DNA from 2 places in the Paenibacillus sp. B01 genome. Region 2 is predicted to be linked to the other one. Evidence: riboswitches for the same ligand, from Rfam matches in the RefSeq annotation. Region 2 holds a riboswitch; the other holds the start of a gene.

Region 1 (7,613 bases), 570 kb from region 2:
CAGCTGCACGTTCTCCTCCGCGCTCAGCACCGGCACGAGATGATACGCTTGGAACACGAAGCCCATGCGCTTCAGCCGCAGCGCCGCCAGCTCGCTTTCGCGCCGCCGGTGGACCGCCTCGTCTCCGATCCAGATCTCCCCGCCGTCGACCGGCTCCAGGCCGGCAAGCACATGCAGCAGCGTCGACTTGCCGCAGCCGGACGGCCCGGTCACCGCCGCCATCTCCCCCTTGTCCAGCGTCAGGCCGACCTCGCGGAGCGCTTTTGTCGCCTCGACTCCCGTTCCATACGTCTTATTCAGTTCTGTCGCTCTCAGCATCGGCTGCAATCTCCTTTTCCTCCCCGCGCTTCGGGGATGCCTCTACCGTACCAGGCCGGGATGCAGTCCTCGCCGAAACGATGTGCAGAACCTGTGCAGAGCGGACGGACTGTCGGCCTATTCGCGGAAATGCGGGCGCGAACGACGGGCGCGAACGATCCGACGCTCATTCGCGGAACAGCGGCAAGCGCACCGTGAATTCGGCGCCGCCGCCGACGCGGCTCTCCACCTGCACCGAGCCGTCATGCGCCTCGGCGATGCCCTTGACGACAGCCAGCCCGAGGCCGATGCCGCGCGGCGCCGGACTTCCGTCCGCATAGGTCGGCTTGCGGTAATACCGGTGGAACAGCTGCCCCGCCTCTTCGGGCTCGAAGCCCCAGCCGTCGTCGCGCACGCGCAGCACAAGCTCCGCTCCGCTCGCCGAAGCGCTCACCGTCACGCGGCTGCGGGCATGGCGGATCGCGTTGCCGAGCAGGTTGAGCAGCAGCTGCGAGAACCGCTTCCCGTCCCCGTACAGCAGCAGCTTGCCGTCCAGCTCGGCGACGAGCCCGATGCCCCGATCGTCGGCATCCGGCTGCAGCAGCTCCATCGCCGCCGCCGCGACGGCGGCCGGCTCGAACCAATTCTTCTCCAGCTGCAGGCGGCCGCTCTCGGCCAGGCTCAGATCCTGCAGATCCTGCACGAGCCGGCTCATCGCGGCGGCTTGCTCCGACAGAGCAGCCAGCCGCTCGGGCGGCAGCGGGCGCTGCTCGTACAAGGCGTTGTCGAGCGAGGCGCGGATGACGGAGAGCGGCGTGCGCAGCTCATGCGCGACCTCCGCGACCATGAGCCGGCGCGTCGTGCGCAGCTGCCGGATGAGCGCGTCGGCCCGCCCCAGCGCCTGCTCCAGCTGCCGCTCCTCGGCCGCGTCCGCGCGCGCGGACCCCGCCCGCTCGCCGGACCCGCCTGTCTCGTCCGATGGCAGCGCAGCCTCGGTCGCCGCGCCCTCGCGGGGGACATGGAGGCGCGCCGCAGCCGCCTGCCCAGCCTCAGTCTCAGCATCCGTCCGCGCGGCTGGCGCTCGCCCTCTGTCTGCCGCCGCGTCGCCTCCATCCCGATCCGGCTCATCCGCCAAGCGCTCGGCGACCCGGCTCCATGCCGCCAGGCGCCGCCGCCAGCGGCGACGCTCCAGCCGCATGGCTGCGGCGATCAGCAGCGCCGTAAGCGCAGCCGGCGGCAGGCAGCGCCCCAGCGCCGCCCAGGACGAGTCTCCCGCCACGGGACCGGCCGGCAGCAGCGCCGCGAGCAGCGCGGCGGCCGCCCCGCCGCCGATCGGCAAGGCCGCGGCGGCGGCGATCCGCTGAATCCGCTGCGCGTCCATCATCGGCCGGCTCCCGCATCGGGATTGAACTTGTAGCCGACCCCGTACACGGTCAGCACGAAGCGCGGATCGGCCGGATCGTCGCCGAGCTTGCGCCGCAGGTTGCGGATATGGCTGTCGATCGTGCGCTCATAACCGGCGAACGCGTCGCCGAGCGCCTCCTCCAGCAGATGCGTCCTCGTGAATACCCGGCCCGGCCGCGAGGCGAGCCGCAGCAGCAGCGCGAACTCGGTCCGGGTCAGCTCAAGCGCCCGGCCTTCGAGCTCCGCCTCATGCGACAGCGGCCGAATCGTCAGCTCGCCGCGCTCCAGCACCTCTCCTTCGCCGCCTGGCTCCTGGACGTCCGCGCCGGACGCCGTCGCCGTTCGGCCTGCGCGCCTCAGCACCGCCTTCATGCGAGCATGCAGCTCGCGCAGGCTGAACGGCTTCTGAATGAAATCGTCCGCTCCGAGCTCCAGCGCAAGCACGCGGTCGAACTCATCGCCTCTGGCCGTCACCATGAGCAGCGGCAGCTGCCAGCTGCGGTCGTTGAGCCGGCACAGATCCAGTCCCGTCCGCCCGCCTTCGAGCATCCAATCGACGAGCAGCAGGTCCGGCCTGCCGCGCTCGATGAGCGCTTCCGCTTCCTCCGCCGAGGCCGCTCCCTCGACCTCCCAGCCTTCCTGCCGCAGGAAGCGGGCTCCTTCCTCCAGCAGCTCCCGCTCATCCTCGATCCATACGACCTTCATGTCCATCCCCCGTCCGCTCCAGCTTGATCTCTCGGTTTCCTATTATATCCATCCCTGCATCCGCTGCAAAGCAAATACGGGACGAAACGGAGAACTGCTCCGCTTCGTCCCGTATCGCTTTTCATGCCTGCAGCGCGCAGGCGGCGCTCCGAGCGGCCGGTCAGCCGACCTGGAACTCGTTGCGCTTGATGATGTGGATGTCGTCTCCGGCATAGATGTGGATGTAGATCACATACTTGCCCGGCTCCGGAAACGTATGCTCCACCTCATATTCCTTGTCCGACTTCTTCGTCGAGGTGAGCAGCACCGGGAGCTCCTGCTCCGTCTCCTCGCGGATGTCGAAGTCGATCTTGAGATCGTCCTCCTGCAGGAGGGACTCGATGCCCTCGATCTCCGCCGTCAGCTGGAGCGGCGAGCCGGCGACAGCCGCCGGCTCGCTCGCGATATGCGTCTCCACGGCGGATTCATCCACGCCGCCGCTGCGCGAGGAGCAGCCCGCCGCGACGAGCAGCAGCGCGGCCAATAGGATCAGTCCGAATTTCTTCAACGTCATTAGCCTCCTTGGCATGTTCCCTATCCTTTCCCATTATACCCGCTCGTCCGCTCTTTGGCTTCGGCGAACCATGAACTTTTCTTGTCGAGCGTTGCCGGATTGTGCTACAATTCGGTCTAACTGAATCTGAACCTTCGGGGCAGGGTGAAATTCCCTACCGGCGGTGACGGCGCCAGCTTGGCGCCGAAGCCCGCGACTCCCGCTGCCGCTTCATGGGGCGGCGGGACTGACTTGGTGCGAGTCCAAGGCCGACGGTATAGTCCGGATGAGAGAAGGTGAAACCCTGCTTGGCGCCATTTTGGCGGCAGGCGGGTTCTTCATGCCCCCGTCCTGATCCTTCAGGCGGGGGCATGCTGCTTCTAACGAGGTTCAATTCAAATTCCGTTTCATGGGGGTTTTTGAATTGGGTACGACCGCTGCCGCATCGAGTCCGCTGCAGGCGGACCGCGGCGGACTGCTCTCCCGCGGGCGCGGCATCTGGTATGTCGCGCTCGGAGCGACGCTCTGGGGAGTCGATCCGCTGTTCCGCATCCTGCTGCTCCAGCATTTCACGTCCGCGCAGATCGTCTTTCTCGAGCATCTGCTGCTGGCCGTCTATTCCGTTCCGGTCCTGATCCATTACCGTCATCAGCTCTCCGGCAAGCTCACGCTCGGCATCGTCGGCGCGATGCTGTTCATCTCCTGGGGAGGCTCGGCAATCGCCACCGTCATGTTCACCGCGGCGTTCAGCTACGGCAACTTCAACGCCGTCCTGCTGCTGCAGAAGCTGCAGCCGCTGTTCGCGATCCTGCTCGCGCGGATCGTGCTGCGCGAAGCGCTGCCGCGCCGCTTCGGCTGGTTCCTGCTGCTGGCGCTGGCCGGCACCTACCTGCTGACGTTCGGCTTCGGCTCCCCGGCGCTCGGCCTGCATGACCTCGCTACCCTCGGCTGCCTGCTCTCCATCGGGGCGGCGGCGCTGTGGGGCGGATCCACCGTCATGGGCAAGTACCTGCTCACCAAGGGCATGGGCTTCCACTTCGTGACGGCGCTGCGCTTCCTGCTCGCCATCCCGCTGCTCGGCCTGCTCGTCCTCGTCGCCGGCGACGGCTGGCAGACGCTCGGCGCAGGGGGTGCGGCGGCGCTGCTGCTCGTGAACCTGCTGTTCCAGGCGTTCATCCCGGGCTTGCTGAGCATGCTGCTCTATTACAAAGGGCTGTCCGGCACCAAAGCCTCGCTCGCCACGCTCGCGGAGCTGGCGTTCCCTGCCGTCGGCGTGCTCATCAACTGGCTCGTCTTCGACCAGGCGCTCACCGCCGGCCAAGTCGCCGGCTTCGTGGTCATCTGGACCGTGCTCGTGCTGCTGAGCCGCAGCGCCTCGCGCTCCGCTCAGCCCGCCGCTCCTGCGGGCTGACTTCAGCCTTCAGCCCCCGGCAACGCTGCCAGATCAAAAAGGGCGGCAGCCCGAATCCTCCCCTCTGAGGCGGATCCGGGCTGCCGCCCTTTTTACGTCCTATCCTGTCGATGCTCAGGCTTCGTCCGCACGCATGAACCGCGCTTCGTCGAAGCAGCCGTCCAGTCCGGGCTCCGTGCCCTCCGCCGCCAGCAGCGCCAGCTGCAGCTCGCCTCCGTCGCCGGGCAGGCTGATGCGCCGCGCCGCGTTCATGACCCGATGCCAAGGCAAGCCTTGGGACTCGCCCATGCTGTGCAGCACGCGCACGACTTGGCGCGCCGCGCGCGGCTGGCCGGCTGCCGCCGCCACCGCGCCGTACGTCATGAGCCGTCCTTCGGGAATGGCTTTCACGACTTGGACGACGCTTGCCGTGAATGGCTGCATGTCATCCGCCTCCCCTTTGCTCAGACGTTGTCGGCTTCGCCCGCATGGGCGGCGCAGAACGCCGCCGCTTCCGCCAGCTCGTCCTCCTCCAGCCCGAAGTCCAGCAGCTGGTCGGTGCCGCGCTCGCGGATCTCATGCGAGACGACGCGGCCTTCCCCGCCAGACGCGAGCGCGTAGACGACGCGCACGTACAGGCCCGCCGGGCGGTACAGCTCGTCCTCCTCGTCGACCTCGATCAGCAGCGTGAACTCGTAGCGGTCGCCGCTCAGAATGCCGAACGGATCCTTCAGCTTCTCGACCGTATATTCGCTAATTTCCAATAGCTCCAGCTCCATCAGCTTCCCTCCTCATCTTGAAGCGTGCCCTCCGGCACGAGCTCCAGCACCGCCTGCCGCACCGCCGGCTCGTCCAGCCGGTCCGACAGCACGACGATCTCGCCGCGATCCTCGCGCGTCCGGATGAGCCGCCCGAATCCTTGACGCAGCCGCAGCTGCATGAACGGCTTCTCCACCTCGGCGAAAGCATCCTGCGCTTCCGACCGCCGGGCGTTGTAGACCGGATCGGCGGGCGGCCACGGCAGCTCCCAGACGACGACGAGCGACAGCGAAGGACCCGGTATGTCCAATCCTTCCCAAAGCGTCGCGGCGGCAAGCACGCTTTCCTCGTCGTTTTGGAACCGGCCGATCAGATGGCTGATCTCCGCGTCGCCCTCGTACAGCATCCGGTAGCCGTCCAGCTCCCCGCTCGACGCCGCCCAGTCGCGGAACTCCGCCAGCTGCCGACGGTCCGGGAACAGCAGCAGCGCGCGGCCGCCGCTGCGCCGAAGCGCCTTCAGAGCAGCAGCGCGCTTGGCCTCCGGTCCGTCCGTGCGGACCGTCCGCACCTGCATCTGCTCGGCGTAGTCATACGGACTCGGCGTGCTGAACTGCAGGTAGTCCCGGATGCCGAGCGAATCGGCCACATAATGGAACGAGCCGCCCGCCGAGAGCGTCGCCGACGAGAAGATGATCGGCATCGGACGCGCGAACACGCGCTCCGCCAGCACCTCCTTGACGAGCCGCGGCATGAGCACGAGCGACAGTCCGTCCGCCTCGTCGGCGAGCCAGGCGATCAGCCCGTCCGGACGGTCGAACAGCGCGAGCGCGGTGCCGATCATGTCCAGATGCTCCTCGACGATCGTCAGATGATAAGCGTCAAGGGTGAACAGTCCGCTTTCGAACACGAGTTGCTCCTCGATCTCCTCCAGCTGCGAGCGGAAGGCGCGGACCTCGCGCGTCAGCTCCGGCGTCCAGCGGAACTCGAGCCGGTCCGAGCCGGCCACCGGCCTGGCCTCGCGCCGCAGCAGGCGGAACAGCGACTCGCTGCGCGCGATCGCGTCCTCGATGCCGTAGGCGAGCGACTCGCGGATGTCGTTCTGCAGCAGCCGGCTGACGATCGACTCGAACATCGCATGCTGCAGCTTGTAGGTGAGCGCGTTCTGCGCGGCCGCCTCGAGCAGATGGCCCTCGTCGAAGACGACCGAGCTATGCTCCGGAAGCAGCGGCAGCTGCCCTTCGCGCTTGCGCGCCTCTGCCGTCCACACATGCTCCATATAGAAGTCATGCGAGCAGATGAGCACGTCCGGCGCCTTGCGGTAGTGGTCGCGCGAGAGCGTCATGCCGCAGCGATGGCGCTGCGGGCAGATGAGGCAGTCCTGGAACACGTCCCAGCCGATGCGCGACCAGTCGGCGTCGTCGAGCTCGGGGTAGTCCTTGCGGCTGCCGTACGGGTGGAACGCCTGCATCGTCGCGGGACGATGCACGAACTCCGGCAGCGAGCGGTGGAGCTCGTCGAACCGCTCGCCCCCTTCGCCGCCGCGGGCCGCGTCAAGCTTGTTCAGGCACAGGTATTGGCCTTGCGACTTCGCCACGCGGGCGTCGACGGCAAGTCCGAGATGGCGGGCGATCTTGGCCAGGTCGCCCTCCGGCTTCGTCAGCTGCTCGATCAGCGACTCGTCGGCGCAGGCGATGACGGCGGGCTTTTGCGTATAGCGGGCGTAGGCGGCGGCGTACAGCAGGTAGACGAGCGTCTTGCCGGTGCCGACGCCGGCCTCCGCGAACAGCGTCTTGCGCTCCTGGTAGGCGCGCTCGAGCTGGAACGCCATGAAGATCTGCTCGTCCCGCACCTCGAAGCCGGCCTCGGGAAGAATGTCGTAGAAAACGTCGGCGATCCAGTCGCTCGCCTGGCCGATGAACGGCAGCGAAGGATCGTAGACGAACGGATAGCGGGTCTGGGTCAAGCGGGCATAGCCTCCCCTTGCAGGTTGAAGATCAGGAGAGCGGACGGCTGCGGGCGGTTTCGGTTGCCCTGCCTCGCAGCGCTCCGCTGCCCATGTCGAACCTTCATCATAATCCGCCGGGTAGTCTGTGTAAAGGGGCTTGCCTCCACCCGCCGCCGATCCGCTGCCCGTCGGCAGCACATTTTCTCGAGTGCGCTACCTAGCTCCGCTGCTGCAGCTTGCGCGCTTCGGCCGGGAGCGCCTCCGACTCCAGCACCGTCTTGCCCTCCGGCGCATGCTGGGCGGCGGCCAGCATCGCGGCCGCGATGACGCGGGCCTCGACCGGCCGATAGCGGGCGAGCGGCCCTTTCATCAGCGGACCGAACGCCTTGCCGACCGCTCCAGCCGCCGCTTCGAGCGTGCGCTTCTCGGCGCGGGCGCCCAAGATTTGGGACGGCCGCAGCAGCACGAGCTTGCGCAGGCCGAGCTTGCCGAGCTCCTGCTCGAGCTCGCCTTTGACCCGCAAGTAAAAGGCGCGGGACGACGCGGAGGCGCCGATCGACGAGACGATGACGAGCGAGGCG
Region 2 (7,613 bases):
TTCGAATGCTTCCAGTTTGTACAATAGGCTCATGCCGCTCCACCTCTTCCTGTCCGCCGGTATCGCGAAGCTAAAGGCCGCTGTCTCGCCTCAGGCCAGGCTCAGCCTTGAATCGCCCGCGTCAGATTCGCCATCTCGATCGCGGCGGCAGCGGCTTCCCAGCCTTTGTTGCCGGCCTTCGTCCCCGCGCGCTCCACCGCCTGCTCGATCGAATCCGTCGTCAGCACGCCGAAGATCGTCGGCACGCCGGTTTTCAGATTGATCGCGGCGACGCCCTTGGCGACCTCGCTGCATACATAGTCGAAATGCGGGGTGGAGCCCCGGATGACGGCGCCGAGGGTGATGACGGCATCGTACTTGCCGCTCTCCGCCATCTTTTGCGCGATCAGCGGAATCTCGAACGCTCCCGGCACCCACGCGACCTCCACCTCGTCCTCGCCCGCGCCATGGCGCTTGAACGCGTCGAGCGCGCCGCTCAGCAGCTTGCCGGTGATGAATTCGTTGAAGCGGCCGACGACGACGCCGTATTTCAGCCCTTGCGATACCAGATGTCCTTCGTAATATTTCGTCATGTTTTCAAACCCATCCTTCTATTCTAATTTATTCGGCTTAAATTTCAAACTCCAACAGATGGCCAAGCTTCGTTTTTTTCGTGTTCAAGTAATTCGTGTTGCTCTCGTTGCGCTCCATCTGGATCGGCACCCGCTCGGCCACGCTCAGTCCGTACCCCTCGAGGCCGCGGATCTTGCGCGGATTGTTCGTCATGAGCCGCATCCGGCGGACGCCGAGATCGCGCAGGATCTGCGCGCCGATGCCGTACTCCCGCAGGTCGGGCCCGAAGCCGAGCTTCAGGTTCGCCTCGACCGTGTCGAGCCCCTGCTCCTGAAGCTGATAGGCTTTGAGCTTGTTGATGAGGCCGATGCCGCGCCCTTCCTGACGCATGTAGAGCAGCACGCCGCTGCCCGCCTCCTCGATCTGGCGCAGCGCCGCCGCCAGCTGCGGACCGCAGTCGCAGCGGCGGGAGTGGAACACGTCGCCGGTAAGGCATTCGGAATGCACCCGCACGAGCGTCGGCTGCTCCGGATCGATCTGTCCTTTGACGAACGCGACATGCTCCTTGTCGTCCACCTCGTTCGTGTAGGCGACCGCGCGGAAGACGCCGAAGTCGGTCGGCATGTTTACCTCGACGACCCGCTGCACCAGCTGCTCGCGGCGGCGCCGATGCTCGATCAGCGACTGGATCGTAATCAGCTTGAGATCATGCTTGCGCTTGAAGTCCGCCAGGTCCGGCAGCCGCGCCATCGTGCCGTCCTCGCGGATGATCTCGCAGATGACCGCGCCGGGCTTGGCGCCGCACAGCTTGGCCAGATCGATCGCCGCTTCCGTATGGCCGGCGCGCCGCAGCACGCCGCCGTCCTTGGCGATCAGCGGGAATATATGGCCCGGGCGGCGGAAATCGTCCGCGCGGGCCGCGCCGTCGACGAGCGCCCGCACCGTCTCGGCGCGCTCATGTGCGGAGATGCCGGTCGTCGTGCTCACATGGTCGACGGAGACGGTGAACGCGGTGCCGTGGTAGTCCGTATTGCGGACGACCATCGGCGGCAGGTCGAGCTCTCGCGCCCGCTCCGCCTCGATCGGCACGCAGACGAGCCCGCGCGCCTCGGTAATCATGAAGTTGATGACGGCCGGCGAGATCGTATCGGCGAGCGCGATCAGATCGCCCTCGTTCTCGCGATCCTCGTCGTCGACGACGATGACCGGCTTGCCGGCCAGCAGATCCTGCACCGCATCCTCGATCGCATCGAATGGCGCCGCCCCGTCTTGATGGTGTAATCGTTCCATGCTTGCTCCTCCTTCGTTGCCTTGGCTCATGCGAATCCGTTCTCCGCCAGGAAAGCGGCCGTCAGCGGGCCGCCGGCCGCGCCTCCCGGCCTGCCGGCGGCTGCGGCGTCCCCTCTGCCGCCGAACCGCAGCAGATGGTCGACATATTTGCCGAGCACGTCGCATTCCAGATTGACGGTCGCTCCCGCCTGCTTGCTCTGCAGCACGGTTTCGGCGAGCGTATGCGGGATGATCGACACCGAAAAGGCGTCCTCGCCCGCCTCCGTCACAGTCAGGCTGATGCCGTCCACGGCAATTGAACCGCGCGGAATGATGTAGCGGCGCAGCCCTTCGTCCGCGGGCCGGATCGTGAACAGCACCGCGTTGGCGTACGCCCTGCGCTCGACGATCCGCCCGATGCCGTCCACATGGCCCTGGACGATATGCCCGCCGAAGCGGCCGTCCGCGCGCATCGCCCGCTCCAGGTTGAGCGGGCTGCCCGCCGGCAGCCCGCCCAGATTCGTATGCCGGTACGTCTCCGGCATGACGTCGGCCTCGAAGCTGTCGGGCCCGCATCCAGTCACGGTCAGACAGACGCCGTTGACGGCGATGCTGTCCCCGAGCCGGACGCCCTCCAGCACTTTGGCGGCGCCGATGCGGAGCACCATCGCCTCTCCTTTTCGCGCCGCGCCGCGCAGCTCTCCGATCTCTTCGATCAATCCGGTGAACATGTCAGCCGATCCCTCCCTTGGCGGCTGGCTTGCCGCTGATGCATATATCGCGTCCATAGCGCTCCACCTCGACGTCGTCCAGCTCGATCGCGTCGGCCATCCGCTCGAAGCCGGCGAACCGGAACGACGACGGCGCGTCCTCGCCGCCGATGATCTTGGGCGCGAGGAACAGGCAGATCCGATCGACCAGCCCCGCCTCCAGCATCGAGCCGTTCAGCCTTCCGCCGCCCTCGAGCAGGATCGAGCCGAGCTCCAGCTCGCCGAGCCGTCTCATCGCCTCGCGCAGATCGACCGAGCTGCCGCTGCCGCAGCGGATGACCTCGACGCCGGCCGCCCTCAGCGCGGCCGCTCGGCCTTCGTCTGCGGCTTCCGACGTCAGGACGATCGTCGGCGCGGCTCCGTCCTGCACGAGCTTCGCGTCCAGCGGCAGCCGCAAGCTCGAGTCGGCGACAATTCTCGCCGGATGCAGGCCCGGCACGGACAGCCGCGTCGTCAAGCTCGGGTCGTCCGCCAGCACCGTGCCGATGCCGACGAGGATGCCCATATGGCGATGCCGCATCGCATGCACGGCCTCGCGCGCCTCCGGCCCCGTCACCCAGCGGCTGTCCCCGCTCGCCGCGGCGATGCGGCCGTCCAGCGTGGAGGCTGTCTTGAGCGTGACATAGGGCAGCCGGGTCGTGATGAACTTGCGGAACGGCTCGCTCCGCCGCCTGGCCTCCGCTTCCATGACGCCCGTTTTCGTCTCGATTCCCGCCGCCTGCAGCTTGGCCATGCCACTGCCCGCGACGAGCGGATTCGGGTCGAGCTCCGCGACGACGACGCGGGCGATTCCGGCCGCGATCAGCCGATCGCTGCAGGGCGGCGTACGGCCATAATGGCTGCACGGCTCCAGCGTGACGTAGGCCGTCGCTCCCCGGGCTTCGTCTCCCGCCATCGCCAGCGCGTGCGGCTCGGCATGCCCTTCGCCCCGCTTGAGATGGGCGCCGAGGCCGACGATGCGGCCATCCTTGACGATGACGCAGCCGACGGCCGGATTGATGCCGGTCTGGCCGGCCGTTTTGGCCGCCATGCCGAGCGCGAGCTCCATGTAATATCGATCATCGATCGTTTCCCGCAATGCAAAAACACCCCCGATTGACGCCTGGAGCGCCCTTCGGGGGTGATGGAATGTCGGAAACGTCGCCGCGCGGCAGGAGCAGGAGCCCGATCGACCGGATAGCCAAAAAAGCCGTCCTGGAAATGCGGGAACAGACCGCCGTCCCGGATCGAATCGGAAGACAGACTCCGGGCGGCAGCGCGGAACCGATCTCGATGTCTGGGCGGCGGACTTGAACAGACTCCTCCAATGATGGAGGAGCTGCCTTCATGCATGCCTGTCTTGCAGCGAGCCTTCTCCCATCCAGACTATACTGTCGGTCCCGGAGTTTCACCAGGTCAGCCGCATGCGCTCGACGCGCCCTCGGTCGAGGGAAGCGCAGAAGCGGTCATGCGGGTCACGGACTGACCGTCCCCGGCGAGCCGCGGCATATGCCGAAGACGCGCCAGGTACGGATCACCGCCGGCCCGGGAATTTCACCCAGCCCCGAAGGTTCGCTTGAATTCAATTGCTTGCATGACTCATCTTACTTGCCTGCACGCTAAAAAGCAAGCGGACGAGTCGGGATTAAACGACAAAAAGGCTCTCGGACGAGAGCCTTCCGCGCGAGGAAGTCAGACTTCGACGACTTCGACTTTGGCCATCTTGTCGCGGCCTTTGAACGCGTCGATGTATTCCATGCCTTTGGAAATCTTGCCGAAGACGGTGTGCTGGCCGTCCAGATGCGGCTGCGGCTGGTAGCAGATGTAGAACTGGCTGCCGCCGGTATTGCGTCCGGCATGAGCCATCGCGAGCGAGCCGCGCTCATGCTTGTTCGGGTTGATCTCGCAGTCGATCGTATAGCCGGGACCGCCGGTGCCGGTGCCGTTCGGGCAGCCGCCCTGAGCGACGAAGCCCGGGATGACGCGATGGAACGTAAGTCCGTTATAGAAGCCTTCGTTCGCCAGCTTTTCAAAGTTCGCGACCGTATTCGGAGCGTCCTTGTCGAACAGGTCCAGAACGACCTCGCCGCCGTTTTCGAGCGTGATTTTCGCTTGTTTTGCCACTTGTCATCACTCCTGCCTTCCAAAATAAAAGCTATGTACGCCTCTTATCATACACCAGCGCCGGTCCCGAACGCAAAGCGAGCCTCCCGAAGGAGGCTCGCCGGCAGCGGCTTACGGCTGAACTTCAGCCTTGCGCAGACGCTCCGGCAGCACGTCGTTGCGGGAGATGTCCTCCAGCGACTCGCGCTTCACGGCGACGTCGGCCTTGCCGTCCTTGACCAGCACGACCGCCGGACGGCGGATGCGGTTGTAGTTGGACGCCATCGCATAGTTGTACGCGCCGGTGCAGAAAACGGCGAGCAGATCGCCCGTCTCGGCCTTCGGCAGCTCCAGGTCCCAGATCAGCATGTCGCCGCTCTCGCAGCATTTGCCTGCGACCGATACCGTCTCGGCGGCCGGCTCGGCGGCGCGGTTCGCCAGCACCGCCTCGTACTTGGACTCGTACAGCGCCGGACGCGGGTTGTCCGTCATGCCGCCGTCGACGGCGATGTACTTGCGGACGCCGGGGATGTCCTTGCTCGTGCCGACCGTATACAGCGTCGTGCCGGCGTCGCCGACGATGCTGCGGCCCGGCTCGACCCAAATCTCCGGCAGCGGATAGCCGGCCGCCGTGAAGTTCGAGCGGATCGCGTCCGTAATCGCGCCGATGTAGTCGCGTACCGGAAGCGGGCTGTCCTCGGACGTGTAGCGGATGCCGAAGCCTCCGCCCAGGTTGATGACGCGGAACGTCTGACCGAGCTCGGCCTTGACGTTGACGGCGAACTCCGCCACCTTGGCGGCCGCCATCCGGAAGCCCTCGACCTCGAAGATCTGGGAGCCGATATGGGAGTGGACGCCGAGCAGGACGAGATGATCGAGGCTCAGCGATTGCCGCACCGCCTCGAAGGCGGCGCCGCCGGCCAGGTCGAAGCCGAACTTGGAGTCCTGCTGGCCGGTCGAGATATAGTCATGCGTATGCGCCTCGACGCCCGGCGTGATGCGCAGCAGGATGTTCGCCTTGCGGCCTTTGGCGCCGGCGATGGCGTTCAGCAGCTGCAGCTCCGAGAAGTTGTCGGCGACGAAGCAGCCGATGCCGGCGTCGAGCGCCATCTCGATCTCGAACGGCGTCTTGTTGTTGCCGTGGAAATGGATGCGCTCCGCCGGGAAGCCCGCCTGCAGCGCCGTGTGCAGCTCGCCGTCGCTGACGACGTCGAGCGACAGCCCTTCCTGCTCGGCGATGGCGCACATCGCCACGGTGCTGAACGCCTTGCTCGCATAGGCGACCTGGAAGCGGAAGCCCGACGCCTTGAACGCCTCCACGTATTCGCGGGCCCGCTGGCGGACGAGCGCCTCGTCGACGACGTACAGCGGGGTGCCGAACTGCTCGGCGAGGTCCTGCGTATCGCAGCCTCCGATCTCCAGACGGCCGTGTTCATTTATTCGGGATGTTCCGTGAAAATGCATGGATTCGCTACCTCTTTCTCCCCGGCTCAGGCAGGCGGGGTTCGTTTGTCCTAATGTGACCTCAGTATAACGAACCTCGGGAGAAGGAGTAATGGATTTTCTGTCGTTTCATTTGCATTTGTTGCATCGGGCAAACGTCCTGGATCAGGCTCCGCCGTGCTCCGGCATCTTGTCGCGCTGCTGCGGACGGAGCAGGTTCGGCCGCTTCCGGTTCATCATCACCGGCATCCGCAGCATCACATTCATCATGCCGCGGGCGTCGAACGGGATGAACGGCCACATGTACGGTCGGTTGAACGAGCGCTGCATGACGAGGATGGCGAAGACGGCCGTCCAGCCGATCACGAGTCCCGGAACGTGGAACAGGGCGACGAGGCAGATGAGCATCAGCCTCACGATCCGATTGGCGAGGCTCAGCTCGTAGCTCGGCGTGGCGAACATGCCGACGGCGGCTACCGCCATGTACAAAATGACCTCGTTGACGAACAGTCCGGTCTGCACGGCGATGTCTCCGACGAGGATCGCCGACACGAGCGAGATCGCCAGCGCGAGCGGCGTCGGCGTATGGATCGCGGCCATGCGCATCAAGTCGATGCCGCCCTCGGCGAGCAGGAACTGCAGCGCCAGCGGAATTTTGCTGGTCTTCGCCGGACCGATGAACGACAGCGCCGCCGGCAGCATCGTCGGGTTGAGCGCGAACAGCAGCCAGATCGGCACGAGGAACAGCGAAGCCAGGATGCCGAGGAAGCGCAGCCAGCGGAGGTAGGTGCCGATGAACGGCGTCTGCCGGTTCTCCTCGGCATGCTGCACGAGATCGAAAAACGTCGTCGGCAGGATCATGACGCTCGGCGACGTGTCGACGAACACCGCGACGTTGCCCTCCAGCAGATGCGCCGCGACGACGTCGGGCCGCTCCGAATAGCGCACGAGCGGATACGGGTTCCAGCCGCGCTTCACCGTCGCCTCCTCGAGCTGCTTGTCGGCGAGCGGCAGCCCGTCGATCTTGACGGCGGATATTTTGTCGCGGATCGACTCCAGCAGCTCCTTGTCCACGATGTCGTCGATATAGGCGATGCACACGTCGCTGCGCGTGCGCTCGCCGACCCGCAGAATCTCGTAGCGCAGCATCGGATCGCGCAGCCGCCTGCGGACGAGCGAGACGTTCATGAGCAGCGTCTCCACGAATCCGTCCCGCGAGCCGCGCACGACCCGCTCGAGCGATGGCTCCTCCGGATTGCGCACCGGGAAGCTGCGGGCATCGAGGATCAGCATCGTGCTCTCGCCGTCGATGTACATGCCGGTCGATCCGCCCAGCACGGCGGTCAGCATCATGTTCCAGTCGTCTTCCTGCTCCACCTGCACCGCGGGCACGTACAGCTTCATGAACGAATGCAGCGCGTCCGCCGACAGGTTGTCCGTCTGCAGGAACGTCAGCCGCTGCAGGATCTCCGTCATGATCAGGCCGCTCGAAAGGCC

Evidence for each region. A riboswitch is a leader RNA that binds a small molecule or an ion and turns the genes downstream of it on or off. The one in region 2 is predicted to bind FMN.
Region 1: another riboswitch for FMN. It lies ahead of GE073_RS13420 (DMT family transporter); the one in region 2 lies ahead of ribD (bifunctional diaminohydroxyphosphoribosylaminopyrimidine deaminase/5-amino-6-(5-phosphoribosylamino)uracil reductase RibD).

What each region holds. Positions count from the first base shown of each region.
Region 1 is NZ_CP045802.1:3,127,916-3,135,528, forward strand. It holds gene GE073_RS13400 (ABC transporter ATP-binding protein) at 1-318, opposite strand, end outside; gene GE073_RS13405 (sensor histidine kinase) at 485-1,681, opposite strand; gene GE073_RS13410 (response regulator transcription factor) at 1,678-2,412, opposite strand; gene GE073_RS13415 (hypothetical protein) at 2,567-2,953, opposite strand; FMN riboswitch at 3,086-3,240, shown strand; gene GE073_RS13420 (DMT family transporter) at 3,393-4,349, shown strand; gene GE073_RS13425 (MGMT family protein) at 4,464-4,772, opposite strand; gene GE073_RS13430 (DUF6509 family protein) at 4,793-5,107, opposite strand; gene GE073_RS13435 (ATP-dependent DNA helicase) at 5,107-7,050, opposite strand; gene GE073_RS25060 (NAD-dependent epimerase/dehydratase family protein) at 7,250-7,613, opposite strand, start outside.
Region 2 is NZ_CP045802.1:2,558,395-2,566,007, reverse strand. It holds gene GE073_RS11025 (segregation and condensation protein A) at 1-33, opposite strand, end outside; gene ribE (6,7-dimethyl-8-ribityllumazine synthase) at 102-572, opposite strand; gene GE073_RS11015 (bifunctional 3,4-dihydroxy-2-butanone-4-phosphate synthase/GTP cyclohydrolase II) at 610-1,842, opposite strand; gene ribE (riboflavin synthase) at 1,869-2,552, opposite strand; gene ribD (bifunctional diaminohydroxyphosphoribosylaminopyrimidine deaminase/5-amino-6-(5-phosphoribosylamino)uracil reductase RibD) at 2,554-3,669, opposite strand; FMN riboswitch at 3,936-4,146, opposite strand; gene GE073_RS11000 (peptidylprolyl isomerase) at 4,263-4,694, opposite strand; gene lysA (diaminopimelate decarboxylase) at 4,806-6,137, opposite strand; gene GE073_RS25955 (spore germination protein) at 6,282-7,613, opposite strand, start outside.